4 regions of the Blautia sp. CGZ-1-C1 genome follow, and region 4 is predicted to be linked to each of the others. Evidence: riboswitches for the same ligand, from Rfam matches in the RefSeq annotation. Region 4 holds a riboswitch; each other region holds the start of a gene.

Region 1 (8,140 bases), on a different contig from region 4:
TCATCGAAATCCCACAGATGTTCGGTTCCGAAGAAGTCTTAAAGAAAGCCAGAAGCCTGACAAACAATGCATGCGCACTCGAAGCAGTTTCCAGACTCGAAGAAATCTATGAGATCATGAAGATCTACGGCTACGAGAAATACATCTCTTTTGACTTCGGAATGCTCAGCAAATATCAGTACTACACAGGAATCATTTTCCAGGCATACACCTATGGAACCGGCGAGCCAATGATCAAGGGCGGTCGTTACAATGGCCTGATGAAACACTTCGGTAAACCAGCGGCATCTATCGGATTTGCGATTGAAGTAGACAACCTTCTTCTTGCACTTTCCAGCCAGAAACTGCTCTCTGAGAAAGAGAGAAGCCGGAAGTGATCGAATATGAGCCACAGGATCGTGCACAGGCAATCAAAGAAGCACAGAAACTTCGCGCAGAAGGCAAATGTGTGGCATTACGTTTGAAAAAGGAGGTCAGATAAGCCATGAGATACCTGACAGTTGCCCTTACCAAAGGCAGACTTGCCAACAAAACAATGGAAATGTTTGAGAAAGCAGGAATCACCTGTGAAGAAATGAAAGATAAAGATTCCCGCAAACTGATCTTTACAAATGAAGAATTAAAAATGAAATTCTTCCTTGCAAAAGGTCCGGATGTTCCTACCTATGTAGAATACGGCGCGGCAGACATCGGAATCGTCGGAAAAGATACGATCCTTGAAGAAGGCCGTAAGTTATATGAGGTTATGGACTTCGGATTTGGAAAATGTAAAATGTGTGTCTGCGGACCGGAGAGTGCCAGAGAGGTTCTGGAGAACAACCAGCTCATCCGTGTGGCGACCAAATATCCGAATATCGCAAAGGACTACTTCTTTAACAGAAAACATCAGACCGTAGATCTGATCAAATTAAATGGTTCTATCGAGCTGGCACCGATCGTTGGTCTGTCAGAGGTTATCGTAGATATCGTAGAGACAGGAAGCACATTGAAAGAAAATGGTCTGAAAGTATTAGAAGAGGTTTGCCCGCTGTCTGCCAGAATGGTTGTTAACCAGGTAAGCATGAAGATGGAGAACGAAAGAATTCGCAAACTCATTGAAGATTTAAGAAGAGTTCTGCAGGAGGAAATGTAAAGATGCGTACAGTAAAATTAACAAAAGAATCCACAAAAGATATTCTTGAGAATCTGCTGAAAAGAAGCCCGAACAACTATGGGAAATTTGAATCCACAGTAGCTCAGATTCTTGATAAAGTAAAAAATGAAGGAGATGCAGCACTCTTTGCCTACACAAAGGAATTTGACAAAGCAGATGTAACAAAAGAGACAATCCGTGTCACGGATGCAGAGATCGAAGAAGCATATGCGCAGATAGATCCTGCACTTCTTGGCGTTATCCGCAAAGCACTTGTCAACATCCGCAAATATCATGAAAAACAGATTCAGAACAGCTGGTTTACAAGTGGGACAAACGGAACTATGCTCGGCCAGAAAGTGACTCCGTTAAACAGAGTAGGTGTTTATGTACCTGGCGGAAAAGCAGTTTACCCATCATCCGTACTTATGAATATCGTACCTGCAAAAGTAGCAGGAGTACCGCACATTGTTATGACAACACCTCCTGGAAAAGACGGCAAAGTATGTGCATCTACACTGGTAGCTGCCAAAGAAGCAGGGGCAGATGAAATCTACAAAGTAGGAGGCGCTCAGGCAATCGGCGCACTGGCATTTGGAACAGAGAGCATCCCGAAAGTAGATAAGATCGTAGGCCCTGGAAATATTTTCGTAGCCCTTGCAAAGAAAGCAGTATACGGATATGTAAGCATTGACTCTATTGCAGGTCCAAGTGAGATTCTTGTTCTGGCAGATGAGACAGCAAATCCACACTTCGTAGCAGCAGACCTTCTTTCCCAGGCAGAACATGATGAACTTGCCTGTGCGATCCTGATCACTACAAGCGAAGAATTTGCAGCCAAAGTAGATGAAGAAGTAAAGGGCTTCGTAGAAGTCCTTTCCAGAAAAGAGATTATCCAGAAGTCTCTTGATAACTTTGGCTATATCCTTATTGCGGAAGATATGGACGAGGCAATTGAAGCAGCCAATGAAATTGCTCCGGAACATATGGAAATCGTGACAGCCAACCCGTTTGAAGATATGATGAAAGTAAAGAATGCAGGTGCGATCTTTATCGGAGAATACAGTTCAGAACCTCTGGGAGATTACTTCGCAGGTCCGAACCATGTACTCCCAACAAACGGAACAGCCAAATTCTTCTCTGCACTTTCTGTAGATGATTTCATTAAGAAGTCAAGCATTGTATATTATTCTAAAGCAGCGTTGCGTGACATTCACAAGGATATCATCCAGTTTGCAACCTCCGAACAGCTTACTGCACATGCAAACTCTATTGCAGTTCGTTTTGAGGATGAGGATAAATAATAGCGTCAGATCTTTTTAAGAAATAAATAGAAGAGAAGCTATCCAATCCATTACATATTACAGAGAGAAAAACAGCGAGGACGTAATTATGGCAAGAGAAGCCTCAGTAGAGAGAAATACAAAAGAAACCGAGATTAAATTAAAGATTAATCTGGACGGAACCGGATATTCCGATATCGAAACAGGAGTGGGATTTTTTGACCATATGCTGGATGGATTTACCCGTCATGGACTTTTTGACTTAAGTGTCAGAGTTCATGGTGACCTTCAGGTAGATGATCATCATACGATCGAGGACACAGGAATTGTTCTCGGAACCGCATTAAAAGAAGCAATCGGCGACAAAAAAGGAATCAAGCGTTACGGCAGCTGCATCCTTCCGATGGATGAATCCCTCGTGCTCTGTGCGATTGACCTGTCCGGAAGACCGTATTTTGCATGGGATGCAGAATTCACTACAGATAAGATTGGCGATATGTCTACAGAAATGGTAAAAGAATTTTTCTACGCTATTTCTTATTCCTGTGGCATGAACCTCCATATCAAGGTTCTGACTGGTGGAAACAACCATCATATGGCAGAAGCCATGTTCAAGAGCTTTGCCAAAGCACTGGATGTAGCAACATCTTATGACCCGAGAATCACAGATGTATTGTCTACCAAAGGAAGCCTTGCGTAATGTAGATAATTGGTAAGTATTCAGCAGTCTACTATCCCGCGAGGTGTTTTGGCATGAACATGCCAAAATCCCGAGACATACAAGTCAAAATCCCATCGCCGAAGGCGATTTTTAATCGTAACTGTGAAGGTACTGAACAGTTACGATAATTGCAGAATAATGAAAGATGTTCCCGGAATAGCAGGAAAATAGTATTTTCTGCGGGTTCTGTGGAACATCTTTTGAGATAAAGATAAAATAAACCACTATATAAAAGTTAATCAGGAGAGAGTAATAAAGATGGAAAATACAGCAAATTTAAAGAGCAGCATCGCCTGGTCGGATTTCAAATTAAACAGCGACGGAATGGTACCTGTAATTGCACAGGATTATCAGACAAATGAAGTTCTGATGCTTGCATACATGAACGAAGAAGCATTTAACACCACACTCCAGACCGGCAAAATGACCTACTGGAGCAGAAGTCGCAATGAGCTTTGGACAAAAGGTCTCACTTCCGGACATCTTCAGTTTGTAAAGTCTCTTACATTAGATTGCGATAACGACACCATCCTTGCAAAAGTAGAGCAGATCGGTGCAGCCTGCCATACAGGAAACAGAACCTGCTTCTTCAAAACACTGACAGAGGCAGTAAAGTAAGAGAATCAACGTTGTTTCTCACATAGTGTAAAAACATCAATAGGAAATATATATAAATTGTATTGACATTTTTTATTAAATGTGATAAAAAAAGAGTATCCGAATTGAATATGTGCAATGTTATAGCGCAAAGGTTACATCATATATGATGTGCAAAAGAGAATCCGGTGAGAATCCGGAGCGATACCGTCACTGTGTATGGGAGCTGCCTTTCAGAGACCACTGGGCTGCCGGGAAGGGGAAAGCGGCGATGATCGAAGTCAGGAGAACTGCCTTGGCGTGGAATTTAAGGTCTGCGGTATACAGAACCTATATTCTCATAACTATACATAGCTCTTTTATATAAATGAATCAGGCAGTCTGATTGAATTATGAATTGTGAGATATCTGGCTGATTCATTAAAAACCATGTATTTATGGGAAAGTGGCAGCCGCAGAATATGTGGCTGCTTTTTTGCATACGTCTGTCCGGAAATACAAGAAATAAAAGAGGAAAAACAAAATGAAAAGAAAATCCATGTTAGCTTTATTACTTGCAGTATCTATGACCTGCTCCATGACAGCAGCAACAGGTGCAGTAGCATTCGCATCTGACGACACAGCAACAGAAGAATCAGCAGATGATGCAACAGCAGATGACGCTGACGCAGCTGATACAGAGGAAGCTTCCGATGACACAACAGAAGCATCTGATGATGATCAGAAAGCAGCAGATGAAGTAGCTGCCCTGATCGATAAGATCTATGTTCAGGAAAGAACAGATACAACTGATGAAGACTGCAAAGCAGCAAAAGAAGCATGGGACAAACTGACAGATGCTCAGAAAGAGCTGGTAGAAGGTGAAGAAGCAAGCCCTGAATACTTTGGCCGTGACACAGGTGACGCTTCCAAAGATGATCCGCGTAACCAGGATGAAATCGGTGAGAACGAACTCCTTGTAGTAAGCTTTGGTACATCTTTCAACGACAGCCGTGCAGAGGATATCAAAGGAATCGAAGATGCTCTTGCAGAAGCATATCCGGACTGGTCAGTAAGACGTGCATTCACAGCACAGATTATTATCAACCATGTAGAAGCAAGAGATAATGAAGTAATCGATAACATGCAGCAGGCACTTGACCGTGCAGTAGACAACGGTGTTAAGAATCTTGTTGTACAGCCTACACATCTGATGCATGGTGCTGAATATGATGAAATGGTAGAAGCTATCGACGGATATAAAGATAAATTCGAATCCGTAGCAATCGCAGAGCCAATGCTTGGTGAAGTTGGTGATGACGCTACAGTAATCAACGACGATAAGAAAGCAGTTGCACAGGCAATCACAGATGAAGCATGCAAAGAAGCTGGATTTGATGATATGCAGGCAGCAGCAGATGCCGGTACAGCATTCGTATTCATGGGACATGGAACATCCCATACAGCTAACGTAACATATGATCAGATGCAGACACAGATGGATGACCTTGGATTCACAAACGCATTTATCGGTACTGTAGAAGGTGAGCCAGAAGATACAGCTTGCGAAGCAGTTATCGAGAAAGTAAAAGAAGCTGGATTTAAGAATGTAATTCTTCGTCCTCTGATGGTTGTTGCCGGTGACCACGCTAATAACGATATGGCTGGTGATGATGAAGATTCCTGGAAATCTCAGTTCGAAGCATCTGGTGATTTCGACAGTGTAGACTGCCAGATCGCAGGTCTTGGAAGAATTGAAGCTGTAGAAGATCTCTATGTAGAGCATACAAAAGCAGCAATCGATTCTCTTGGAGCATCTGATGAAGCAGCAACAGACGATGCTGATGCAGAAGCAGCAGATGATACAAAAGATGAGGCAGCGGCTGACGATACACAGACAGAAGAAGCAGCAGATGATACAGCAGAGGCTGATGCTGAATAATAGAATAAAAAGTTATTTCTTTAAATAACATTGTCCAAACAAATAAACTGCCCGGAGAACTTGCAGAAGTTCCCGGGCAGATATATTATATGATAAGAGAGAATGATATTTTTTACCATATAATATATCTGGTATGTATTTTTATGGTTACTGTTCACTGGTAATATCCCGCGAGGTGTTTTTTGTGAGCGAAGGTCACAGAAAACCCGAGACATACCGCGCGAATTTATGCGATTAGCATAAATTCTGTGCATCGCGAAGCGTGTTGCTGGGAACGGAGTGAACAGTAACTTTTTATGTTTTGGATAATATGATATCAGGGTCAAAAGGTCAGAAAGTCGCTCGTGTTTGCACGATAAGACTTTTGAACTTGGGACCTGCCAAACATGAGAGAGTAGCGATTTACGTAGTAAATCTGCGGATTATGAATATATAAAACAAGGAGAGAAAAATCATGAAAAAACATTCATTTACATTATTAATGTCAGCACTTACTATTTCCGCAACACTTCTTGGAACAAGCCCGATTCTGGCAGAGACAGACACCGACACAGCGACAGAAGAGAGCGCCGATAAGGAAGAAAGCACAGATAAAGCTGATTCGGAAGAATCTGATGCAAAGAATACAGATGCAAAAGCAGAAGACGGCAAGGATGCAGACGCAGCAAAAGGCGACACATTAGAAGATGGTACATACACAGCAGAATTTGACACAGACAACGGAATGTTCCATGTAAACGAAGCAAACGATGGAAAGGGAGTCCTTACCGTAAAAGATGGCAAAATGACAATCCACGTAAGCCTTGCATCTAAAAAAATCGTAAATCTTTTTGCGGGCAAAGCAGAAGATGCCCAGAAAGATGGAGCAGAACTCCTCGAGCCGACAACCGATACTGTTACATACAGCGATGGAATGAGCGAAGAAGTATACGGATTTGATATTCCGGTACCGGCACTTGACGAGGAATTTGATGTAGCCTTAGTCGGAACAAAAGGAAAATGGTATGACCACAAAGTAAGTGTTAAAAATCCGGTAAAAGATGATTCCGCTTCCACAGATGCAAACGCAGAAGATAAAGATGCAGATTCCAAATCTGAAGATGCACAGACAGAAGATACAAAAACAGAGGATGCTAAAGCAGAGGATACAGATAAAGATACTAAGGATGAGGAAAGTAAAGGCAAAACATTGGCGGATCTGAACCTTGAGGATGGCGACTATACTATGGAAGTAACTCTCACAGGTGGTTCAGGCAGAGCAACTATTGATTCTCCGGCAGCAATCAAGGTTGAAGGCGATAAAGCTACAGCAACAATCGTATGGAGCAGCCCGAATTATGACTATATGCTGGTAGACGGCGAGAAATACGAACCAGTCAACAAAGATGGAAATTCCACATTTGAGATTCCAGTCAGTGTATTTGATGCAGAGATGGATGTGACAGCTGATACTGTAGCAATGAGCGAGCCTCATGAAATCGACTATACCTTAAACTTCGATTCCACAACTGTCAAAGAAGCAAAGACAGCAGATGACAAAGAGGCTAAATAATAAAAAGCAAAACAGGAAAAGAAAAAGATAAGATTATGAGAAAAGTAAATTCAACTGAAAAACAGCAGAGGATATGGCACCATGGCTTTCTACTGACTATGTTGCTACTTGTTTGCACCTGCATTTTTTGCACTGTACATACAGCACAGGCGGCAGACGAGGCCAAAACTCCGACGGAGCTTCCTGGACTGACATACGATCACAGTATGGAACTTTCCTATGCAGAAGAGTTCAGCGTAGATTACTATAATGATGGATATGCCCTCATCACGATTGCTGAGGAAGGGCAGTTTCTTGTAGTGCCGGAAGGAAAAGAAGCACCGAAAGGTCTGAGCGAGGATATCACAGTTATTAAGCAGCCACTGAATAATATTTATCTGGTGGCAACCTCAGCTATGGATCTCTTCCGTGCCATCGACGGCATTGATAATATTCGCCTCTCCGGAACAAAAGAGAGCGGTTGGTATATTCAGGAAGCAAAAGATGCCATGGAATCCGGAAAGATGATTTATGCAGGCAAGTACAATGCACCGGATTATGAACTGATCCTGAATGAAGGCTGTGGACTTGCCATTGAGTCAACTATGATTCATCATAATCCTGAAGTACAGGAGAAACTGGAGCAGTTTGGTATCCCTGTAATGGTAGAGCGTTCAAGCTACGAAAGTCATCCTCTTGGACGAACAGAGTGGATGAAATTATATGCAGTTCTTCTGGGAAAAGAGGATGTGGCGGAGAAAGCGTTCAAAGAACAGACAGACAAGCTTGATAAAGTTCTTGCATCCGATGACAAAGATACAGGAAAGACTGTGGCATTCTTTTATATCAATTCTACAGGTGCTGTCAATGTACGAAAGAGTAACGATTATGTATCTAATATGATCGAGCTTGCAGGCGGCAAATATGTTCCGGAAGATACAGGCGAGAGTGATAA
Region 2 (8,140 bases), on a different contig from region 4:
TGATCATGTCAGAAACAGCCCTTGGACGAATGACCAGAAAGAGTCCGGTAGGTGCATTTGAGCATTTTGGAAAAACGAAATCATTCAAAATCGGCGGATGGTTAAATGCAGTGATTCCAATGCTGATCGTTCCTTATTACAGTACGATTGGCGGATGGGTAATTAAGTATCTTGTGGAATATTTCAAAGGAAATGTCCAGGCAGTAGCGGAAGACGGATATTTTGGAAATTTTATTTCCGATTCCTGGCAGGTGGAACTCTGGTTTCTGGTATTTGCGGCGCTTGTATTCATCATCATTCTCGGTGGTGTACAGAACGGTGTAGAGAGAATGTCAAAGATCATGATGCCGGTTCTGGTAGTTCTGGCAGTCGTAGTTACAATCTATTCTGTCACACGTCCGGGCGCTGTTGAAGGTGTGAAATATTTCCTGATCCCGAATGTGAAAAATTTCTCCTGGATGACAGTAGTAGCAGCGATGGGACAGATGTTTTATTCTTTGTCCATTGCAATGGGAATCCTGTATACTTACGGTTCCTATGTCCGTAAAGATATGGATATCGAGAGATCTACCACACAGGTTGAGGTTTTCGATACAGGTATCGCAATCCTTGCAGGTCTGATGATCATCCCGGCGGTATTTTCATTCTCCGGTGGAAATCCTGAAACACTTCAGGCAGGACCATCTCTGATGTTTATCACATTGCCAAAAGTATTTGCAAGTATGGGATTTGGTACTGCAACAGGAATCGTATTCTTCATACTTGTATTACTTGCAGCCCTGACAAGTGCAGTTTCCCTGATGGAAACCAGTGTTTCCACATTCATGGATGAACTTCACTGGAGCCGTAAGAAATGCTGCGGTCTGATGGTCGTGATCATGATTGTACTTGGAACCGCATCTTCCATGGGATATGGACTTCTGGATTTCATTCGTATCTTTGGAATGAACTTCCTTGATTTCTTCGATTTTATGACAAACTCAGTAATGATGCCGCTGGCAGCACTTGCAACCTGTGTTCTGATTCTTCGTGTTGTTGGTATTGATGGAATGGTAAAAGAAATTGAACAGTCTTCTCCATTCCGCAGAAAGAAACTGTACAGAGTATTTATCAAATACTTTGCACCGATTTGCCTGATCATTATTTTGCTGAGTTCTATTGCAAACGTTTTGGGAATTATCAGTATGTAAAAAATATATGACTCTTTTTACAAAGAATGCAGCATGGATCAACTACAAGACAAGAGAAGAAGCAACTGCACAGTTCACCAGAAAGAATGGCTGGTAGGCAAACATGGCAGGAAATCTGCCAATGAATGTGTGAAATGCGGTAAGTGCGAAGAAGTATGTCCGCAGCATATTAAGATCAGAGATGAGCTGGAGAAAGTTGCAGCAAAACTTCTTGGAAAATAACATATAATTGTGAGTTGTATTAAGCCTTCTGGATGAATTTCAGGGGGCTTTTACAGATTACAGGTTTGACATTTTCATTCAAGGTGTTAAAATATGTTCTAAATAATTTGTTTTTCAAATGAAATGAGTAAAAATACAATTGACTGTCTTAAATGCATTATTTACGAGGATTGCTATAGGACATTAAGAAAAAGACGAAAGTGAGAAAAACTATGGAGGACAATAAAAGGAAAGGCCTTGGAATGGTTCTGGAAGGTGGAGGTATGCGGGGGCTGTATACAGCTGGAGTTCTGGATGAGCTGATGGAGCAGGGGATTTATGCAGATTCTACAGTTGGCGTTTCCGCCGGTGCAATTTTTGGATGTAATTATAAGTCCCGCCAGATTGGACGAACCCTTCGTTATAATACCAGATTCTGCAAGGATAAACGATATATGGGACTGAAAAGCTGGATCACTACCGGCGATCTTTACAGCAAAGATTTTGCATATGGGGAGGTGCCCTGGAAGCTGGATGTTTTTGACACAGAGACATTTGCCAGATCACCCATGAAGTTTACGGTTGTATGTACAGATATTGAAACAGGAAAACCCTGCTATCAGGAATGCAGAATGGGAGACAGGCTGGATGTGGAATGGATGCGCGCATCAGCTTCCCTGCCACTGGCTGCCAGGCCGGTAAAGCTGAATGGAAGAATGTATCTGGATGGTGGTATCTCAGATCCGATTCCTGTAAACTGGATGCTTTCACAGGGTTATGAGAAAAATGTGGTAGTCTGTACCCGTCATCCGGGATACAGAAAAGAACATAATAAGCTGATGCCGCTGATCCGACTGAAGTTCAGGGAGTATCCGGAGCTTGTAAAGCTTCTGGATGAACGTCATATTCAGTATAACCGTATGTTGGATAAAATCGCATATCTGGAAAAAGAGGGCAGGATCCACGTTATCCGCCCGGACAGAGACATCAGTGCCAAACCGGTTGAGCGTGATCCCGCCCATTTAAAGGAGATTTATGAGGTGGGACGGAGAGTAATGAAAGCTGATATGGAGAAACTGAAGGCATATTTGGCAGAATAATATAAAAGGGATATTTTCAGAAACGTTATGTGACTGAAGATATCCTTTTTTCTTTAAACAGATGAAATATAACAGTATAAAACAGTTGACAACAGTTACATACTGTTATATACTGTTTACAGATGGAGGAGAAACATATGCATATAATAATCAATAATTCATCCATGGTACCTATTTATGAACAGATCATAGACCAGATTAAGTCTGCGATTATCAGAGGAGAGTTACAGCCGGACACTGTATTACCTTCAGTACGCAGTCTGTCAAAGGAGTTGAAGATCAGTGCCCTGACTGTGAAGAAAGCCTACGACAATCTGGAAGAAGAGGGATTTACCGTCACTGTTCATGGAAAAGGAACCTACGTTGCAGCCACAAATAAAGACCTGATGAGGGAAGAACAGCTCAAAGAAGTAGAACATGATCTGGAGCAGGCAATTATGAAGGGCAGAAGAAGTGGACTGGACGATAAGGAAATCAGAAATCTTTTTGAAATGATCATGGAGGACTAAGATATGTTGAAAATTAGTCATTTGCAGAAAAATTACAGAGGTTTTTCGCTGGACTGTTCTATGGAAGTACAACCTGGGATGATTACAGGACTTATTGGAAGAAATGGTTCCGGGAAATCCACCACATTTAAAGCTTTGCTTGGCCTGATTCATCCGGATGGCGGAGAGATAAAGGTCTTTGGGAAAAAAGCAGAAGAGCTTAAGCCGGAGGATAAGCAGAAACTAGGAGTTGTTTTTGCAGATTCAGGCTTCAGTATGTATCTGACAGCAGAGGGCGTGGCAAATATTATGAAAAGCATATATCCAGATTTTGACAGAGAGAAATTTCTGCAGCAGTGCAGGAGATTCAATCTGTCCACAGACAAGAAAATTAAAGAATTTTCTACTGGTATGAAAGCAAAGTTTAAAGTACTGGCAGCATTAAGCCATAAGGCAGAACTGCTGATTCTGGATGAGCCTACAGTTGGCCTGGATGTGATTGCCAGGGATGAGGTGCTGAACATGCTGAGAGAATATATGGAAGAAAATGAAAGCAGTGCTATTCTGATCAGTTCGCATATTTCATCAGATCTGGAGAGTCTTTGTGACGATTTTTATATGATCCATGCCGGAAAAATTATCCTTCATGAGGACACAGATGTACTGCTGTCAGATTATGCAGTTCTTAAAGTTTCAGAAGAAGAGTACGAAAAACTGGATCAGCAATACCTTATTAAGATCCGGAAAGAAGCTTATGGATACAGGTGTCTGACAAACCAGAAACAATTTTATATGGAAAATTACCCGGATGTTGTAATTGAGAATGGAAAGATTGATGATCTGGTAGTGATGATGGAGGAACAGGTATGAAGGGATTATTTGTAAAGGATATAGAACTGATGAAACAGCAGAAACAGTTTTTTATCCTGGTTATTGTAATGGGAGTCATCCTGAATCTGGCAGGAAGCGGAAGTATCAGTTTTGCTACAGGATATTTTACGTTTGTCACAGCAATTTTTGCCATTACGACTATAAGTTATGATGAGTTTGATAATGGTCTTGCATTTCTTATGACCTTGCCGGTTACCAGAAAACAATATGTGGCAGAGAAATATCTGCTGGGAGCAGGGCTTACGGCTGCAGCGTGGGGAATTACAACGATAACGGGAGTGATCTGCAAAGGCGTGGCAGAGCTTCAGGGGGACCTGAGTGAGAAAATTATTGGCACTCTGATATACATTCCACTGGCACTTCTTATGTTGGCGGCATCACTCCCGCTTGTAATACATTTTGGAGCGGAAAAAGGACGTTATATTGCAATGGTCATGTGGGCTATTATAATTGCCGTAGTTTATACTCTGATAAAAACAATGGGACTTTCAGCAGACGCAGTCGATGCATGGCTGAATGGACTGAACTGGGGAATGGTATTGGCTGGAGTTGCATTGTTCACAGTAATTGTATATATGGGGTCTTATTGGGGTAGTGTACGGCTTATGGAGAAGAAAGAATTTTGATGTGTCTCGAATATAGTTGTAATTATAAAAGCAGTGTGCTAAAATTATATCAGCGTAATTGAATAGCTGTTAAGTGAACATTATCATACGCAGATTTTGTGTATGATAATGTGAGAGGGAATCAGGTGAAATGCCTGAACGGTTGCGGCCACTGTATACAGAAAAAAGCGGGATTGTAATATGTCATTGCATAAATATGTGAGAAGGCGGAATCCGGCTGCCAGAGAGTATCTGGAAATATTTCTGATACAACATTCATGAACTGCTGAAGCATGGATGTTGTATCAGTTTTTATTTTGTGGAAACTTTCTGTGATCTGTGAGTCAGGAAACCTGCCTGACAGTGTAAAGAAGGAGCTTCCGTAAAAAGTATCCGTTATTTTTATCACTTCTATTTTACTTTTTCTGAAGTTCCATCTTTTCGGTTACACGAACAAGTAAACGACATATACGAAAAGAGAGGAAGTCAAATGAAAAACAGGTATTTATCTACAAGAATTATGGCAATTATGATGGCAGCAGCTATGGTAGTTTCCGCAGCTCCGGCAGCTTTTGCAGCAGAGAGAGCAGACTCTGAGACGATCAAAGAGGACAACCAGCCGGCAGCAGATGCAGATGCAGACGCACAGGATTCAGCAGATGCAGATAAAACAGCAGACGCAGAAGGTACAAAGACAGAATATCCTCTGACCATCACAACCTATGATTATGATGGAAATGAAATTGAAACAACCTATGAAAAGGCACCGGAGAAAGTTCTTGCTGTATATCAGGGAAGCATTGAAACTATGCTGAAACTTGGACTGGAAGACCGCCTTGTAGCTACAGCGGGTCTTGATAATGAAGTTCCGGATGATCTCAAAGAAGCATTCTCTAAAACAAATTATCTTGATGAATTTACCCCATCCCTTGAGACTGTAACGATGTTGGAGCCAGACATGATCTTATCCTGGAGTTCCCTGTTCTCTGATAAAAACCTCGGAAATGTAACAGACTGGATCGACAAAGGCTGCAACACCTATTACAACACAAACACACGCCCTGACGGAGACAGAACTCTGGAAAATGAATTTACAGATATTTTAAACCTTGGAAAGATTTTTGATGTACAGGACAAAGCACAGGCAATCGTAGATGATGCAAAGGCAGTGATCGATAAAACTCTTACAGCAACAGCAGATGTGGAAGAGAAACCAAGCGTAATGGTTTTGGAACCTCTTGGAGAAGATATCACAAACTATGGTGCAAAGAGCCTTGGTGGAGATATGGTAACACAGTTAGGTGCGACTCTGGCAAACCCGGATGCTTCTACAGTTGGAAAAGAAGATATTATTGCAGCAAATCCTGACGTAATTTTCGTAGTATATATGCCATATGCAGGAGATGATCCAGAAACAGTTAAGAATGACCAGCTTGCAGTTATTCAGGATGACGAAGCACTTCAGAGTCTTGACGCTGTAAAGAACGGTCGTGTTTATCCGATCATGCTCAGCGAGATGTATGCAAGTGCAACACGTACACAGGATGGAATCGAAACATTTGCAAAAGGATTATATCCAGACGTTAATCTTGACTGATTGAGGAAAATACAGTGAAAGAACAGGTTTCACAGACAAAAAAAGGCAATGTGTTCAGAACATCCATGTATGTGGCAGTCCTCATCGGGCTTGCCGGATTTCTTATTTTTTCCATACTTGCGGCGATTACTTTTGGTAATGCTGATCTGTCGCTGAAGGATGTGTACAGTGTCATTGTTTATAAATTATTTCATATAAAAAGTCTGTCTGCCTATGCAGAAGGTGCAATTCACGATGTTGTATGGCTGATCCGACTGCCCAGAGTCCTGCTGGCTCTGGCAGTTGGAATGGCTCTTTCTGTATGTGGCGTAGTAATGCAGGCAATCGTGCAGAACCCGCTGGCAGATCCGTATGTACTTGGTATTTCATCCGGCGCGTCTTTTGGTGCAACGCTGGCGATCATGCTTGGAATCGGAAGCTTTCTTGGCGGGAACTCTGTCGGAGTTACTGCTTTTATTGGCGCGATGATCACCTCCTTTGCAGTTATTGCTATTGCAAATATGGGAGGAAAGGCAACATCAGCTAAGCTGATCCTTGCCGGAATGGCGGTCAGTGCGGTGTGCTCTGCTTTTTCAAATTTTGTTATTTACATTACGAATGACAAAAATGCAGCTACGGAAGTTATGAAATGGAGCATGGGAAGTCTTGCAGGGGCAAGCTGGGCCAGAGTAGGTGTGATGCTTCCGGTTACTCTGATATGTGTGGTCATCTTCTGGACACAGTATCGAAACCTGAATCTGATGCTTTTGGGAGATGAAGTTTCTATCACACTTGGAACAGATTTACACAGATTGAGAACATTTTACCTGATTGTTGCTTCTGTAATGATTGGATTTGCCGTATATTGTGCTGGCGTGATCGGATTTGTAGGACTTGTGATTCCTCATGTAGTCAGGATTCTGTTTGGAACTGACCACAGAAGATTACTTCCACTGAGCGCACTTCTTGGCGCGTCTTTTCTGATCTGGTGTGATGTGGCATGTCGTGTGATCCTGAAGAATTCTGAGATGCCGATTGGTGTGCTGGTATCAATTATCGGTGCTCCATGCTTTATTTATCTGCTTGTGCGGAAATCCTATGGATTTGGAGGTAGCAAGTAATGAAGATCACTACAAAAGATATTCAGGTTGGATTTCACGCCCGACAGATATTAAAAGGCATTTCCATAGAGTCACAGGACAAAGAACTGGTAGGAATCATCGGGCCAAATGGAAGCGGAAAGTCGACGTTGTTAAAATGTATCTACCGTATTCTGAAGCCAGATGCAGGTGCTGTTTATCTGGATGGAGAGGAACTTCATTCTATGAGTGTCAAGAGTTCTGCAAGGAAAATGGCGGTTGTGGCACAGCATAATTACTACAATTTTGATTTCACAGTGCGAGAGGTTGTTCTTATGGGACGAGCACCTCATAAAAAAACTCTGGAACGGGATAATGCGAAAGATTATCAGATTGTGGATGAAGCATTGAAAACAGTGCAGATGGAGACGTTTGCAGACCGCACATTCTCGACTCTGTCAGGTGGAGAACAGCAGAGAGTAATTCTGGCAAGGGCACTGGCACAGCAGACACCTGCCTTGATCCTTGACGAGCCGACGAACCACCTGGACATTACACATCAGATCATGCTGATGGAACTGGTAAAGAAGTTGAATGTGACAGTTATTTCCGCTATTCATGACCTGAATATTGCTGCGGCGTACTGCGATAAGATTTATGTGCTGAAAGATGGGGTACTGGAAAGCTATGGAACTCCACAGGAAGTACTCACTCCTGAACTGATCCGCAGAATCTACAAGGTAGAAGCGGAAGTTGTATATGATAGTCGCGGGAAAATGCATATTTTGTTTTTGTAATGTGGACAATGTCCATTAATCGAAAGAGTTTGTAGCAAATTTAATAAAAAGAATCTAAAATGCCTTGAAAAAGAGAGTAAGCAATGCTAAGATAAATCCAAAGCATATTTCTCTTATATTTCAAGGCATTTTGCCGTCTGATCATTCTAATCACATTTCAGAAATCCATGCTTTTAAATCCAATTAATTATGAAAAGCAGGAGCTGAGAAGTG
Region 3 (8,140 bases), on a different contig from region 4:
AATTTATGGAGAAGGCTGTTCCGAAAAACTGGTATATTATCTTGACAAGGGACTGATACAGGAACTTATAGTTCCAAATGAATATTATATGGGATATTAGAGCATAGCTATGGCGGCACAGAACATCAGATATTATACAGATAAAACAGATCAGATAGAGGTTGAGTTTTTCGAAGTGACGAAAGAATGAGCAAGTCAAAAGTCTGATCGAGAAGGGCTGTAATGTGGTATGTGTGAATTTGGTTGACCGTACAGAGCCTACAACAATAACTGATCTTGCGGAGAATAATAATGTTCCGATTATTTTCTTTAATCGTGAACTGGTAGCTGAGGATCTCGAACGCTGGAAAGATTTGTACTATGTGGGTGCGGATGCTTCGGAATCAGGGACACTGGAAGGAGAATTGGCAGCAGATGCATTTAAAGAGAATGCAGATATGGATAAAAACAGTGATGGTATCTGTCAGTATGTAGTGCTTGAAGGCGAGGCCGGTCACCAGGATTCTATTGTGCGTACGGAATATTCAGTAAATACGATGGTTGAAAAAGGTGTAGAAACATTGAAGATTATGAAAATAAACAAGGGGCTGTCGATTGACAGCCCCTTAAATTTTCCTGAAATCAATATCATGCATATGATACAGAAAAAATATCTGATTTAATTAAAGTGTCTGGATGTAAGCTAATAAATCTTCTTTTTCTGTACCGGTTAATTTACGGCCTTTTGTGAATGCGCATATGAAATTTTTAAGGGATCCTTCGTAGGAGTCGTCAACGATTTCTTTTGCATAGTTTTCATAAAACTTTTTTGAGGAGACAGAGGGAATATAAATCGCACGTTTTCCACTTTTGTCTATATTTAAAAAGCCCTTCTGTGACAGACGTGAAAGGAATGTATTTACAGTCTGTTTCTTCCATGCTTTCTTTTCAACCTCATTAAAATGAACCATAATCTCAGCGAAGGTTGCAGGTGTTTCTCTGGTCCATAAATACTGTAAAATATAAAATTCTGTTGCGCTCATTGCATTGCGTACCATTAATTAAGTCCTCCTTATTAGTATTATAGATATGTACCCATGGAATATAAAAACGGTGCTCCACTCTGATACCAGTTGATTGCAGAGTTGCTATTCACCTCTTTACCGGTAATGGGGGTATGGGATATTGCCGATAAAAAGTATGATGAAATAATACCGTTTATTTCGTGAGTAGTAACACTGTCAGGGTACACATGGTACAGGTGTGTGATGAGGGCAAAAACATACAAACCCTAACATCTACATATTATTTTAATATAAAAATATAAATATTACTAGGTGTAGAAATAGACAAAATTTTAAGCAGAAAATAGGCTAATTTATCGGATTTCGGAACCTGCTTTCAGGAACACTTATACAGTAGCTTCGCGGATCATGCAGTATTGTTTTAGACCGAAGTGATGTTTTTCTACAATTCCATATGTTTTAAATCCGAAATGCTCATAAATAGGGAGATTTTCCGGATTATGGGTTTCCAGGGAGATTAGCATTTTGTGCTTCTGTGCGTAGTCGATTACTTCTTCCATGAGAAGGTCGGCAAGTCCGTGGTGCTGGTGTCCGGGATCTACTGCAAGATAGATTACATGAAGACGGTCTGTCTGGTGGAGCTGGTCTGTCCAGCTGGAATTCAGGTAGTCTTTGCCCTGGATAAAATTCCAGAAAGTCTTCAGGCTGGGATCTTCTTTGATCAGCCATCCGTCAGTGGTAAGCAGCGCCTTGGCTTCGGTGAGACAATATTGCAGAACGTTGTAAGGTTCACTTTCATCTGAAACGACCAGGATACTGTTTAATTCACTGCTGTCAGAGTAGATTTCACAGGTTTGGTAGAATTCTGTAAGGTCGCAGGAAAAGAGTTCCGGCAGGAGGCGTTCTCTGGTTGCATCATCCGGAATCAGGGTGTGATACAGAGGATCCTGTGCGAAGCAGACGGTTAAGAGTTTCTGTAATCGTGGTAAATCTTCTTCTTGTACTCGATATAAATTATCGCTTTCCATAGTATGTATGAATCTCCTTATTTTTTTCAATGGATTATAGTAATCTATAAGATAGTGCAATTAATCTAGCCCATCAGAAAATGAAATTTTAGTTGCATTATTTTCTGGAATTGCTATAGAGTGTGTCTGAAAACTCATTCGTTATAGAATTGGCGAGTTAAAAACGTCATTAAACATGGCTGACAGTTTGCTGACAGAGCTATTCAGGTAGCGGATATCATCTTTGTAATAAGCTCTTTGTCTGCGCAGAGCAGCTTCCAGACGGCGAATCTCTCCGTCCAGTTCCGGACTCTCTTCTTCCAGGCGCTGTTTTAATTTTTGCACGATTCCGTAAAGATTTTCATGATGCATGATACGTCCGGCACCCCACATCAGGCGATCTTTGGGTTGGTGAAGAATGTATTCGGTGAAATGGTAATATACTTCTTCATCAAAAAGGAATGCGTACATGTTGTTGTCTACACGATAGAGTACTTTCAGCGCATCTGTGATATTTCCTTCAGATAAAACCTGGCAGGCTTTTTCCAGCTGCCGGATATTTCTGGAAGCGGCTTCCTGTGGGAAAATTACTTCATCCTGCCAGTTGAGACGCACCAGATAGTCCTGAGCTTTGCGGAAAATCTTCAGCAGTTTCAGCCCGACAGGTTCCCATTTGGAACGGAAATTTCTGCGGAATGCGGAATCTGAAAGTGTAGCATATTCTTCATTGATCTGGCATATTTTTTTGTAAATATTTCTGGCCGATTCGGTGGCTGTCCGTAAGTTCTGAAGCAGAGTTTCCTGTTCAGAATCTGCAAATGAAAGGGCATTTTCGTGAATACTGTCTGCGACCGCGTTCATGGTATTACTGAAATTCATCGGTGGCAGGACAAGTCTGTCAATGGTCATGATCAGCTTCAGATAGCATTCATGATGAAACTGATAGACAGCTTCCTGGTAAACATCCTGATTATCATATTGGGAATGATAATAATTCTGCATGAATGGCCCGGCGCTGAAGTCATTGACTGTGGATGGGATACCTGCGATTGCCATGGAGAAATCATCAGACCATGTCTCGATGGGAGAGAGAACTGTAATCCCGTCAGGATATGCTTCCTTCGGGACAGTCAGGCTGTCTGTAAACTGTCTGATGAAATCTGCATATTCATAGGTACAGCGGATGGCATCCTGCGTATTGTGTGCGTGTGCAGGAAGTTCAAAGTTCAGGTCTGCAATCACTTTACCCTGCCAGTCAGGATGTACGCGGAATACCTGATTGTAGGCTCCTGTTGACCAGTCGTATTTGGAATCAATGATTCCCCATTCCTCGGCAGCCATTGCACAGAAGACGAGAGTGTGGGCAGGTTTATAGCCGCCCTTTACCAGTGCACGGGCAATGCCGAGCATCATGGCGACTGCTGCATTATCGTCCTGGAATCCATCGAAATAGGAATCATAGTGTGCGGACAGCAGGATCATAGAGTCTGTCTCAGTCCCCTGTATTTTACCTGTGATATTGCCTGCTGTTGTGTCCGGGATCACTCTGGAACGGGCATCCAGTGATACTTTTAATGAGGATCTGCGTAATAAAGCAGCATCCTGTTCTGGAGTGTTACGGATATCTTCTGAATCAGCGGTATTGTCTTCGCAGGCGGAAATTTTATTCCGGAGGGCACGCTTCAGGATACGTGCATCTGCCTGAGACAGGGAGAATGCAGGTGCGAAATCAGGACCTGCGATATCCTGTGCATTCAGCGCAGTTTCTGCGATTTCTCCGTAGCCGTTTGCCTGAACTGCGATCAGGGCAGCAGCGCCGCGCAGATAAGCCTGATAAACAGGGAAGCTGATCCACCATTCGTCGCGTTGGTTGATCTCAACCATAACCAGCTTTCCTTTTACGTTTATGCCTTCATAATCTGCGGCAGTTCCTTTTCCCAGATAAACGAGTTCATAATCTTCAAATCCGTCTGTCTCGAAATTTGTCTGATATCCGCCCATCTGAAAGGTGTGTTCCTGCCCGTCATCATCTGTAAATTTCAGGACTGCCTTCTCGAATTCCCATCCGTCCAGTGAGAATGTATCTCTGGTTACATCGGTAAGTCCGATAGCTTTCATTTCCCTGTATAACATATCTCCTGTAGCTGTTTCTGCAGCGGAACCTGCAGTACGATAGCCCAGAACAGGGTTTGTTTTCTCTTTTTCCATGCGTCTGGCAAGCTGGTAGGACCAGTCTGTGTCAATGCAGGAAATACAGGAATCTTCAATGTTCAATTTATTTCGCCTCTTTCCTGATTTTGTAAAATGATATACTGTAAGTTTTTATTATATAGTAAACTATAAATGAGCAAATTTGAAAAACTGTACAATTGAATCCACGGTATGCGGATAGCAAAAAGTATAAAGCAGTTGAATGTTCGCGTAATGTGCACAACCAGCTATGAATTTTGTGCACTTTTAGATATTTGCTCATTTATAGTAGTAAAAATATTTTAGCATAAACAAAGAAATGCCACAAGAGAAGGTAGTGCTGCAAAGAGACCCTTATTATGGAATAGATACTGGAATCTGAATATTCAAGACCATAGTAAAAGTGAATAAAAAAACATATAAATATTAGATGTAAATTATTGACGTTAACCAAATGGAATTATATAATAAAAATATAATGAAGTTGGGGAAAAGCCTTAGCGCGGAGTAAAAATAGTTTTTGACTTTTAGCCCCTGATATCATATTATAAAAATAATGCATGTTTCCAGTAATATGGAATTAAAAGGGAAACCGGTGCAAGTCCGGTACGGTCCCGCCACTGTAAAAGGGAGCTTTTTATCATATATGTCACTGCTTAAGAGGCGGGAAGACGATAAAATGCGATGAACTTAAGTCAGGAGACCTGCTTGCATTAAAAAAGGTTATTTCTTACGGTGTATAAGAAAGGCTTTATTTTTATACCTAAAATACATTTTAAGAAAAGGATCTTTTTTATTTCAGGAAAGGATGTGAGAAAAGAAAACTTGAATTTTTATACAAATACGACAGAAAGGTAAAAAAGGAATGAAAAAGATAATAAGTTTTATATTGACAATGATTATGCTGCTTACCTGCACCAGTATTTCAGTTATGGCAGCTGACACTCAGAGTGATACAACAAATCAGGACGGAAAAATGACAATAGGAGTGTCCGTATATAATCTGAATGATGCAGAAGTAAGAGCATTTAGAAATTATTTTGAAAATTATGTCGGCATGGCTTTTGATGTCGAGTTTTTATATTCTTCCAGTATAAGTACAGCAGAAGAAGAAATCAGCTTTATCAACGAGCTTCATGAAAGAAATGTAAAGGGAATTATTTCTTTCCTTTCCTCAGATCTTGAAGAAGTTCTTCCGGTATGTGAAGAATATGGTATGTATTATGTACGTGGCTCAGGAACGATCAGTGATGAAATGTATGAGAAAGTAAAGGATAATCCTTATTTTCTGGGAACAATAGGAACATCTGTTGAAACAGAAATGGATGCGGCTGCCAATATGGCGGAGTATTTTGTTTCAGAGGATCAGAATAACCAGAATCATTACATAATAGCATGTGGAGGATCTGCTATCGGTAATGAGATGCATCGTCTGAGAACGATTGGTATTCTGAATAAGCTTCAGGAAGCATATGGCCTGTCATATGAGAAGTCTGTAGAAGAACTGGTGAATACGCAGGATACTGAAGAAATTGAAACAGGCAGTGACATTAAGATTACTCTGGTTCCGGGGTATCCAAAAGATCACCTGGATGAAAAGCTGGCTGATTCGCTGAATACAGGAGAGTATAATGTTATTCTGAGTGTAGTGAGCGCAAGTGATTTTATCAAGATAATTGATGCTTATGAAGAAGAGAACAGTACAGATGTATTGTTGGGTTCCATTGACTGTTTTACAGAAGATACATACGAAATGTTTAATAAAAAGGGATATAACGGCAAGGAAAGAATCGACTATCTTGTAGGAAAATACGGTGCTATCGTTGCACCATCATTTGTTGCCATGAAAAATGCTCTGGAAGGCTTTGCAGAAGATTACCGTGAAGATGGAAGTGCTTTCCGGCTGCAGCAGTCATTCTGGACAGCGGATTCAGTAGATGAGTTTAATAAGCAGTATGCGTTATCTATTGGAATGTATGATAATACATATAGTGTAGAGGACATGATGGAAGTTCTGAAATCCTATACACCGGAAACAAATTTTGAGAAATTCCGGAAATTTACGGAAAAATAGATAGAAAATAAGAGTCTAAAATAATTGACGTATACATGATGGTATGTTATGATAGATGAGTATTCATACGGTCATTTAATGATTTTAGAGATAAGTTCAGACCAGCAGAAGCGTCCTGCTGGTCTGATTAAAAGGGAAACCGGTGTAAATCCGGTACGATCCCGTCACTGTGATAGTTGGTTTTCAGCTGAATGCCACTGGAAGATATTTTTCTGGGAAGGTGTTGAAAATGGGTAAGCTTAAGTCAGGAGACCTGCTTATTTCTGGTAAAAGAGATTCTTGCGGACGACGAGAAATCCTGATTAAGAGTTACAACTTCATGTGTTGCATATATATGTTTGATTCTTTAATGGTAAGATTTCGTGACGGATGTGGGAGCATCTGTCTTTTTTTTCGTTCAAAATCACAGGAATGGACAGTATGAGAAGGAAGAAAAACAACGAAGAAACAAAAAAAGAAAGGAAGTAAAGGATGAAAAAAACAAAAAGAGAATTACTTGTGTTAGCAGCGGCAACAACAGTTGCATTATTAATGGGAGTTACTGTACAGGCGAAGGGTGATGAGAAGGTTTTAAACTTCGGATGTCAGATGTACACAGATGGATGTGTAAACAGTGCAAATGATGAAAACAGTGGATGGAATGCTATGAGATATGGTATTGCTGAAGCATTATTTAAATTCGATGACAATATGGAAGTTATCCCGTGGCTTGCTGAGAGTTATGAAGTAAATGACGAGCATACAGAATGGACGATCAAGCTGAAAGACGGAATTAAATTCTCTGACGGATGTGATTTAACTCCGACAAAGGTAAAAGAGTATTTTGATCACATGAAAGAGGTAGGACCTTCCGGATCTGCCAAACCGGAGAAATATCTGGAATTTGAAGCAGAAGTTACTGTAGATGATGATGCAAATACTATTAACATCAAAACAAGCAAACCATATGCAAACCTTGTAGGACAGCTCTGCCACCCAACTATGGGAATCACAGATGTAGAACATATTGAAAACTACGATAATGGAATTATTGGAACAGGTCCATACAAGATTGAAGAATTCAATGGTGTAGGTGTTGGTTATACATTAGCTGCAAATGAGTATTATCGTGAAGATGTTCCATACGATAAGATCAATCTGCTGTTCATGGGAGATAACTCCGCAAAAACAATGGCTCTCCAGAGTGGTCAGGTAGACTTGGTTGAGAATATCACAAATGTAGCAGATATTCAGGATTTCCAGGACAGTGATGACTTTACTGTTGATATTGCATCCGGTGTACGCTGCGGATTTGCATGGATGAACTTTGATGGTGTTCTTGGAAACAAAACACTTCGTCAGGCAATCCTGATGGCAATTGACTATGATACAATCTGTAATTCCAGAACAATCGGTGGACTTTATACACCAGGATTTTCCGTACTGCCATCTACTCTGAACTATGATTACGACAAACTTGAGAATCCATATACCTATGATCCGGAAAAAGCAAAACAGATTCTGGATGATGCAGGAATCGTTGACACAGATGGAGATGGAATCCGTGAACTGGATGGCCAGAATATCAACCTTAGATATATTTCTTATGAAAACCGTCTTCTGAATGACTTTGCAGATGCTCACGCACAGTATCTTGCAGAAATCGGCATCGGTGTTGTTCCTGAATACGGAAGCTCAGATGATCAGTGGAGTAAACTTGCAGCACTGGATTATGACTTTAATAACAATAACTGGATCACTGTTGGTACCGGAGATCCTCTGGCATATATGGCTAACTGGGCAACTGATACCAGCTACTGCGCATACTCCAACCCGGACTATGATAAGTTATATGAAGAATTAAAAGGTGAAATGGATCCGGAAAA
Region 4 (8,140 bases):
GCAGCATACAGAACAATTGTTTCTGTAAGAAGACTGGTGTAATGACAGAGAGTATATTGATCTGATAATACATCGGGGTAATTAAATAAGTATAAATAATTAAATACAAATAGGGGTGAAAGGGAGTACTGATAAAAGGGGTCAGTGCTCCTTTTCGTTTTCTGCGTAAGATTTTACCAATTATTAAATGGATTTTACCTTGACATAAAATTATTTGGATAGTACAGTTTAAGTAACTGTTAGATAAATTCAGCTAGATTTCAGATAAACCCAGATAAGCTGTGGGATGTCTGACGGGCATGGAAAATGGCTGATATAGCAAAGTGCAGCAAAATAAAATGAGAATATCTGATTGAAGGTTACTGTGCGTTTAATTGTGGGATAGGAGTGTGTGAACAGTAATGCCAGATATCTCAATAGATAGAAGAGAGTGAAAGCGAGGAAAGACAGATGGCAAATGACCATGTAGAACATATAAGAATTGTACAGGAAACGGTTGCCGGTAAGGAAATTACCTTTGCACATGTAATGGGTGGTCCTGCTCCGATCATATATCAGAAGTTGGGATTGAATCCGCAGGTAGATTACCGTTCCTCTGCGATTGGAATCATGAATATGACACCGCCGGAATCTGCTGTGATCGCATCAGATATTGCAGTCAAGAGTGGAAATGTTTATCTGGGATTTGCAGACCGTTTTACAGGTACGCTGATTATTACAGGAGAGATTTCTGATGTAATGTCAGCAATGACAGAGGTTGTGGATTATTTCAGAGATACATTAGGCTATGTAGTCTGTGACATTACCAAGAGATAGGAAGTGCTTTGATGGCAGGGATGACGACAAAAGAATTATTGGAGAAGCTTTATCATGAGGACTATGAGAAGCTGAAAGGAAAGAAACTTCGCATGACCAGAGTGAGAGTTCCTGGCAAGGAAGTATGTCTGGCACATGTGATCAATCCATCTCAGAGTTGTATCTATCAGAATCTGGGACTTCATATAGGAGTCCATGAAGGAGAGGACCATACAGGGGAGGCGATAGGAATGATTCGCTTTACACCCTGGGAAGCAGTAGTTGTAGCGGCTGATGTAGCAGTAAAAAGTGCCAATGTAGAGATTGGCTTTATGGATCGTTTCAGTGGTTCACTGATTCTTACCGGAGGGCTGACAGAGGTTCAGACGGCAGTAGAAGAAGTCGTGAGATTTTTTAAAGAGGTATTAAAGTTTAAAACCTGTGCGATTCACAGAAGCTAGCACAGCCTATATTGGGAGAGCTGAAAGGAAAGAATACAAAATATGAAGAAGATATTTTTGATGGGCAGAAGCGAGGCTGGGAAAACTTCGCTTACGCAGGCTTTGAAAGGAGAAAAACTTCATTACATAAAAACACAGTATACAAATACGAACGATGATACGATTGATTCTCCAGGTGAGTATGCGGAATCTAAACATTTCAGTGTCGGGCTTGCATGCTTTTCATTTGAGGCAGATGTGATCGCTATGGTGCAGTCGGCAGATGAGCCTTTCAGCCTTTTTGGATATGGAAGTAATTCGTTTATTCTCAGACCACTGATTGGGATTATAACAAAGATAGATTCTCCATATGCAAATGTACCGATGGTACGACAGTGGATGATTAATGCAGGATGTGAACGTATTTTTCTGGTAAATAATGTTACCGGAGAAGGAATCGATGAGCTGAAGGAATATCTGGAGGAAGACCTTCCGCAGATTAGTCTGGAAGAAGCGAAATACAGACAGAGCCTGGGTTTAAATGAATGGGAACCCTTGCCAGAGAATTAAATATTATTTACTTCATAAGTTGCCAGAGTAGGATGGAAGTAATTCGTCATTAGAATAAGGATAAACGAAGAAATATAAAATTATATTGATAAATAGTTGACATTCTCATTACAAAATGTTACTATACAGTCAGTATAATTCCATACAGAACATATTAAGTGCTGATACTGTTTAAGAAACAGTACAGAAAGAGGGAATCAGGTGAGAAACCTGAGCGATCCGGTCACTGTAACAGAGGAGCAAATCTCAGAATGTCCATTGTGCCATAGCATGAGAAGGAGAGAGGAGCGATGAGCCTGGAGCCAGGAAACCTGCTTGGTATGGCGAGGTTAAACTTCCGTGTAAAGTGTAACAACCAACTCCGTTGAATCCGCAGCTTCGGAGTGTTGTCTGCTTTTATTTGAAGGCAGACATTTTTTATGGAATGCGCCTGTTCTTTATGAATTATACATGATTAAATGGCAGGCGATACTACTTCGGATTTATTCGTTCCCTCCGCGCACTCATGAACGGATTTTTTTCTACCCCGGGGTAGCATCGCTCCCTCTTATAATTACGTAATTTAAGAAATGCTGTAATGAATTTTTGATACTTTGTTATGCGAAGAGTGATTGATGATTCATTAGAGTATTTTTTTATATTATGAGAAAGAAGGAAAAAGAAATGGAGAAACCTTATTGGGAGGGAAAAGAGTATTCTTATTTCAGCCATAAAAAATGCGAGTATTTTCCATGCCATAAGAATGCAGATCCGGATGATTTTAACTGTCTGTTCTGCTATTGTCCACTATATGCGCTGGGAGATAAATGCGGAGGGAATTTTCGATATACAGAGAATGGGATAAAGGATTGCACAAATTGTATGCTTCCACATAAAAGAAAAAGTTATGGTTATATTACGGGAAAATATCAGGAACTGTCGACGCTGATGAAGAAAATAAGAGAAAATGAGCAGACAGAGACCAAAATACCTCGAGGAATAAAATAAATTTGTGTGAAAAGCGGGAATGTGTCAGATTAGCCCAGATAAACGGGAACGATTTTTATTGTAATATACAATTAAGTTTGTTAGAATAAATACAACAAAAGAGAAGATCTGAAATGAAATAATACAGTTGTTGGAACAACCGGCAGCTAATATCTTCTTAAATATCAAAAACTTGAACGGATTTTTGTGTAAATTATTTTACATACACTCATGCACCGTTCGCACACTTTTCACCTGAACAAAAGAGAATGCGGCACAGGCATTTGACATCTTTTCCTGCCGGTATTTTTTCTGACTGGCAGAACCGGACATTTCTATTTTCTATATGTTTCCTCCTTGAAGCAAGAGTTCCATTGCCGAGGAAAAATTTTTTGGAATTTTATGCATGATTTGTATAGAGGATAAGAGGAGGAGTTCTTTTACTGTTATTAACAGAAGAAAAATAGATTGTAAAGATACAAGGTTGGAAGATATATTTGCTACATAGAACCGCCGGAAAGCATGAAGTTGCTATCTGGCGGTTTTGGTGTAACAGTAAATTTTACAAAGCAGGATTCTATATTGAAAAATGAAATTAAAAATGATACAATGCTATTATCTTTGAACATGGAGGAATTATCAGACATATGAAAAAAAGAACTACTGCTATACGTGTGCTATCGGCTTTTTTGACATCTGCCATGATTTGCGGTTCGATACCTGTAAAAGGTCAGGAGATGTTTGGAACTGGTATATATCAGGAAACGGAAGCAGAGGATATAGAAGAATTTCAGGATTCTCAGACAAATGATTTTGAGACAAATACGGAATCAGATACGGAATCAGATACAGAAGTATTTTCGTCTGACGATACAGAACAGGATTTCCAGGATGGGGAGACGTCGCAGGAGAATACAGAGGGAATCCGATATATCAAAGGACGACCGTTAACAGAAGAGGAGAAAGAAGAGCAATTAGAACCGTTTAAAAATCTGACATTACTAGATCCGGGACCAGAGGTGGAAAGTGATCTGACATCTGTTTATGCTGCCTATGGAAGCAGGGCCGCAGCCTTTCCATCTTATTATGATTCCAGACAAAAGGGACTGGTTACTTCTGTAAAAGATCAGCATCCATTTGGAACGTGCTGGGCATTTGGAATGGCAGCAATCATGGAGTCCTCTTTGCTGGCACAGAACAAGGGGACGTATGACTTGTCAGAGGAGCATCTGTCATATTTCTTTTCCAACAGGCAGAATGATCCGTTAGGAAATACTGCCAATGATATAAATTCTGTATTGGGAAATTACCATAATATAGGTGGCAATGATTACCTGGCGGCAGTTTTTCTCAGCACATGGTCAGGTATGACTACAGAGACAGATGTGCCGTTTCCTACAGACTCCTCACATAAACAGGATCTGACTGAGGCAATATCCGAAGATAAAGCGTACCATGCGGCTGCATATCTGAAAAATGCATCGTTTTCTGAATATAGCGAGGAGCGCATGAAAGAAATGTTGATGAATGATCATGCAGTATCTATCATGCTGTATATGTCAGAAAATTATGTCAATGCAGATACAGCGGCGTATTGTTACCCTGTAAACAGATCTTCGGGAAAAACAATCAATCATATTGTGACAGTAGTGGGATGGGATGATAATTATTCCAGAAATAATTTCCTGTCTGCTTCTAATGTGACAGAAGATGGAGCCTGGATTATAAAAAACAGCTGGGGAAATCAAAAAGGTGATGGTGGATACTATTATCTTTCTTATCAGGATCCGAATATCAGCAACCTGGTAACGACAGAGGCAGTGACGATTGCAGATCAGAAATATAAAAATAATTATTTTTATGATGGATCTTCAGCGATTTCTTCTATAAAAGTACAGCCGGGACAATCAGTGGCTGCTGTTTACGAGGCAAAGGCTGGTAATGGAAAAGAAGAGGCTTTAGGCGAAGTCAATGTAGTTACCATGAACGATAATGCTTCTTATAAGATTCAGATATACACAGATGTCACAGACCCTTCTGATCCGGAAAGCGGTACAGCTGCATATGCGACACCTTATGAATTTGAACAGCCGATCGCCGGAGTGCAGACGATTACAGTGCCGGAAGTGGTTTTGAAACAGGGAAGCCGTTATTCGGTGGTGATCACAAATGCTGGAATCAGCTATATCAGCTTTGGAGTGGAAGCAAATGCCAGCTATAAGACTTCGGGAGGTAGTAAATGGTTTTCTTCCACGGCAGGGATAGAGAATAATCAGACATTTTACAAAGGCGCAGCGGCTACAGCGAAATGGTCAGATGGAAAGACTAAAAACTGGTCGGCAAGAATTAAGGCACATACAAGAACCTTAAGCCAATCCTGGGTACCGGATACACCGGTATTTCAGGTGAAGGCATATAATTCAGGATATAATCTTGTCTCATGGAAAGAAGTTCCTCAGGCGTCAGGATATTATGTTTACAGAAAACCTGCAACAGGTGGCTCATGGTCAAGAATTGCAACAGTTAAGAATTCAGTACTTCAATATAAAGACAGTAAGGTTACGGCGAATGCATCGTATCGATATACTGTACGGGCATACTATCAGGCAAATGGGAAAAATTATTTAAGTAAGTATACAACAGGCCCTGTGATTAAGGCGGCACCGGCATTACAGAAGGTTTCTTCTGTGAAATCAGAAACGAACGGAATCCGCATTCGTTGGAGTACACAGAAGAAATGTGACGGATATTACATTTATAGAAAGAAAAAAGGTGGATCTTATCAACTGATCAGGAAAATTTCTGATAAAAATTTCTCATCATATCTGGACAAAAAAGCCCAAAAAGGTGTATCATACTACTATGCGGTAAAAGCATATGTAAAAGAACCTTATGGAAACACTTACAGCAAATATAAGAGCTCATCTGCTGTAAAAAGAAAATAATAAATGATGAAGGAAAATGATTATGAAGAGAAAGTTAGGGGCAATAATAGCGACAGCTTTATGTTTTATCCTGACAGCGGTATCTGTTTACGCTGATGATGGGAAAAGCCAGAATCCGGATTATGTGACAGATTATTACATGATCGTGCAGAGCGCGCAGGGTGGCGTGGATATTTATGATGAGGCAGCTCCACAGAGCGTGAAATTAAATGACAAACAGATTCCAAATGGCACAGCGATTCATGTGCTTGGTGAAAAAAGCGGGACAGATAATAATGAATGGGCGTATACCCAATACCATGGAATGAATGGATATGTTCCGATGGGAGATTTGAATCCGGCTACCAGAGATGAAGCAATAGATAAGGAGTATAATACTTTTGGCGGTAAAGATGTTGATTTCGAAGTGAAAATTCAGGGAAATGGTGTAAACGTACCGGTTTATAACGGACCTGGAGAGAAATTTGATGAAGTTTCAGGTTCAAATGGTATTGCGGATGAGACAACCGTACATATTTCTCAGTATGTCCAGGGCGAAGATGGAACAAACTGGGGAAAAGTAGATACACAGGGTGTTGATCAGGGTTGGATTAATCTTGACCGCGATACAGACTACGCAACTGAGAATGCTCCGGCAGCTGAGAATCTTCCGGATGCGACAGGTACATCAGGAAATGTTCCAGCGGCAGCTGATGAGGTTACACCGACGCCAACAGAGGCAGTAACCCCGACACCGGAAGCAACCCCGACACCGAAGGCAACGCCTACACCAGAAGCAACACCAACAGAAAAGGCAACCCCGACACCGGAGGCAACTCCGACGGAAGAAGCGACACCAACACCAGAGGCAACTCCGACAGAAGAAGCTACCCCGACACCGGAAACTGTAGAAACAGAGAAACCTGATTCAACAGATGAAAAGAAAGCCAGTGAAGAACAGACAGAGAAAACATCTGGAAAGAATGTGAAGTCAGATTCAGGAATGAAGAATCCTGTAATCTGGATCAGTGGTATTGGCATTATTCTGATTGTAATATTACTGATCTATTTCCTTAAGAAGAAAAAATAAATAAAGATTAATGAAATCAAAGAGCAGCTCACCGGATGGTGAAGCTGCTCTTTTTGGAAAAATGTGTGTGTATAATTGAGACATTCTGAGGAAACCTCGAATAGTCTTAATTAACAAAAAATGTTAACTTGTGTGTGCAAGTATAGTTTACAACTTTTTGCTGGATTAATCAAACTAAATTTTGAAGAAATTTTGGTTACGTTACTGAGAACGGAGTGAACAGTAACGTAACGCTTGCACAATACCGGAGGCGCACGTATAATAGGAGCAGGTGAAAATACAAGGGTGAGGTAGAAAAGACTATGAAAATAACGGAAGAACTGCTGGAGAAGATGAAAGTTGAAGATGAAAACTTTTCGGATGGACTGATTTTACCAGATGGCGATTACATAAGAATTCCAAAGGGCCATCTTCATGGCATGATGGCGCTGCTTCCATGGACGGAAGATGAAATATGGAAAATGATTCCTGAAAATGATTCTCCGTTATTCTGGCTGATTGAGAAAACGGGCTGTGTTCTGACTGATTATAATAATTCCATAGGAATGAAAATGACGGTTGCTCAGCAGAAAGTATTTGATGCAATGAGAAAACATGGGATACTTACAGATGACTATTACGATCTGACAAAACAAAGAGAGAAAGCCAGAAAAGAAAGAGAACAGAATATAAGAGTAGAAGCCTGAACAGTAGAAGATAACGGAAAAAACATTGGGGTATAAAATGAAAATAATGTGACGATCGATTAATTTTAAGAGATGGATCGTTATAAAGAAATAAATGTATGGAGGGTGTAATAAATGGAAAGACACGCATTTGCAATGCAGGTAAAGGACGGCATGATGAACGAAAAGCTACAGTGGAATGGGAAACCAGGCAACTTGGAATCATGGACTGGATTACCAATGATGTAGACTGGATGACAGGAGAATGGCATCCGGCAAGCAGAAGACTTGCGTGGCATAACTGACCCAGTAGTGTCCTGGGTGTGATGAGTTCAGAATAATTTGTAAAAGAAATTGTCTACAATCAAAAACAACAAAAACGGGCATAAAACAACATGCAGTCCAAAATAACAGATATCTGTATAGCTATCTGTTATTTTTTATTGTAAAAAGATTGAAAATTAATTGACAATATCTGAATTATTAGTAAAAATAACCAACCGATATTGGTATATATGAACAAGAAAAATGTTTTATTTGGTGATTATGACGGGAAAATAAAAATAAAACTAGGATTTTTGTTCAAAATATGAGATAAATAATTGGATAAAACTACTGAAAAGCAAAAAAACGGACAAAATAACACATTATTATGTTTACAAAATTGGTTATATATGTTAATATAAACTC

The links. Region 4 has a riboswitch for cobalamin ahead of AC058W_RS11515 (cysteine-rich small domain-containing protein). Riboswitches for the same ligand answer to the same signal wherever they lie in the genome.
Region 1: it holds a riboswitch for cobalamin, as region 4 does, so the genes downstream of both, AC058W_RS08210 (sirohydrochlorin cobaltochelatase) here and AC058W_RS11515 (cysteine-rich small domain-containing protein) in region 4, are expected to answer to the same signal.
Region 2: it holds a riboswitch for cobalamin, as region 4 does, so the genes downstream of both, AC058W_RS00535 (ABC transporter substrate-binding protein) here and AC058W_RS11515 (cysteine-rich small domain-containing protein) in region 4, are expected to answer to the same signal.
Region 3: it holds a riboswitch for cobalamin, as region 4 does, so the genes downstream of both, AC058W_RS08715 (hypothetical protein) here and AC058W_RS11515 (cysteine-rich small domain-containing protein) in region 4, are expected to answer to the same signal.

Annotation. Positions count from the first base shown of each region.
Region 1 is NZ_JBWLUT010000095.1:623-8,762, forward strand. Features, by position in the region: partial or broken gene hisZ (ATP phosphoribosyltransferase regulatory subunit) at 1-377, shown strand, start outside; gene hisG (ATP phosphoribosyltransferase) at 485-1,132, shown strand; gene hisD (histidinol dehydrogenase) at 1,135-2,436, shown strand; gene hisB (imidazoleglycerol-phosphate dehydratase HisB) at 2,525-3,115, shown strand; partial or broken gene hisI (phosphoribosyl-AMP cyclohydrolase) at 3,419-3,742, shown strand; cobalamin riboswitch at 3,869-4,045, shown strand; gene AC058W_RS08210 (sirohydrochlorin cobaltochelatase) at 4,257-5,654, shown strand; gene AC058W_RS08215 (hypothetical protein) at 6,109-7,206, shown strand; gene AC058W_RS08220 (ABC transporter substrate-binding protein) at 7,305-8,140, shown strand, end outside.
Region 2 is NZ_JBWLUT010000009.1:15,966-24,105, forward strand. Features, by position in the region: gene AC058W_RS00505 (sodium-dependent transporter) at 1-1,190, shown strand, start outside; gene AC058W_RS00510 (4Fe-4S dicluster domain-containing protein) at 1,224-1,412, shown strand; gene AC058W_RS00515 (patatin-like phospholipase family protein) at 1,625-2,491, shown strand; gene AC058W_RS00520 (GntR family transcriptional regulator) at 2,629-3,000, shown strand; gene AC058W_RS00525 (ABC transporter ATP-binding protein) at 3,004-3,849, shown strand; gene AC058W_RS00530 (ABC-2 transporter permease) at 3,846-4,496, shown strand; cobalamin riboswitch at 4,571-4,850, shown strand; gene AC058W_RS00535 (ABC transporter substrate-binding protein) at 4,966-6,072, shown strand; gene AC058W_RS00540 (FecCD family ABC transporter permease) at 6,087-7,172, shown strand; gene AC058W_RS00545 (ABC transporter ATP-binding protein) at 7,172-7,927, shown strand.
Region 3 is NZ_JBWLUT010000099.1:283-8,422, forward strand. Features, by position in the region: partial or broken gene AC058W_RS08695 (substrate-binding domain-containing protein) at 198-662, shown strand; gene AC058W_RS08700 (BlaI/MecI/CopY family transcriptional regulator) at 663-1,037, opposite strand; gene AC058W_RS08705 (GNAT family N-acetyltransferase) at 1,391-2,032, opposite strand; gene AC058W_RS08710 (M28 family peptidase) at 2,174-4,219, opposite strand; cobalamin riboswitch at 4,745-4,927, shown strand; gene AC058W_RS08715 (hypothetical protein) at 5,067-6,275, shown strand; cobalamin riboswitch at 6,351-6,550, shown strand; gene AC058W_RS08720 (ABC transporter substrate-binding protein) at 6,747-8,140, shown strand, end outside.
Region 4 is NZ_JBWLUT010000119.1:43,253-51,392, reverse strand. Features, by position in the region: gene AC058W_RS11535 (C40 family peptidase) at 1-42, shown strand, start outside; gene AC058W_RS11530 (BMC domain-containing protein) at 451-816, shown strand; gene AC058W_RS11525 (BMC domain-containing protein) at 828-1,256, shown strand; gene AC058W_RS11520 (EutP/PduV family microcompartment system protein) at 1,299-1,805, shown strand; cobalamin riboswitch at 1,945-2,138, shown strand; gene AC058W_RS11515 (cysteine-rich small domain-containing protein) at 2,469-2,792, shown strand; gene AC058W_RS11510 (C1 family peptidase) at 3,419-5,716, shown strand; gene AC058W_RS11505 (hypothetical protein) at 5,739-6,785, shown strand; gene AC058W_RS11500 (hypothetical protein) at 7,088-7,471, shown strand; gene AC058W_RS11495 (hypothetical protein) at 7,570-7,755, shown strand.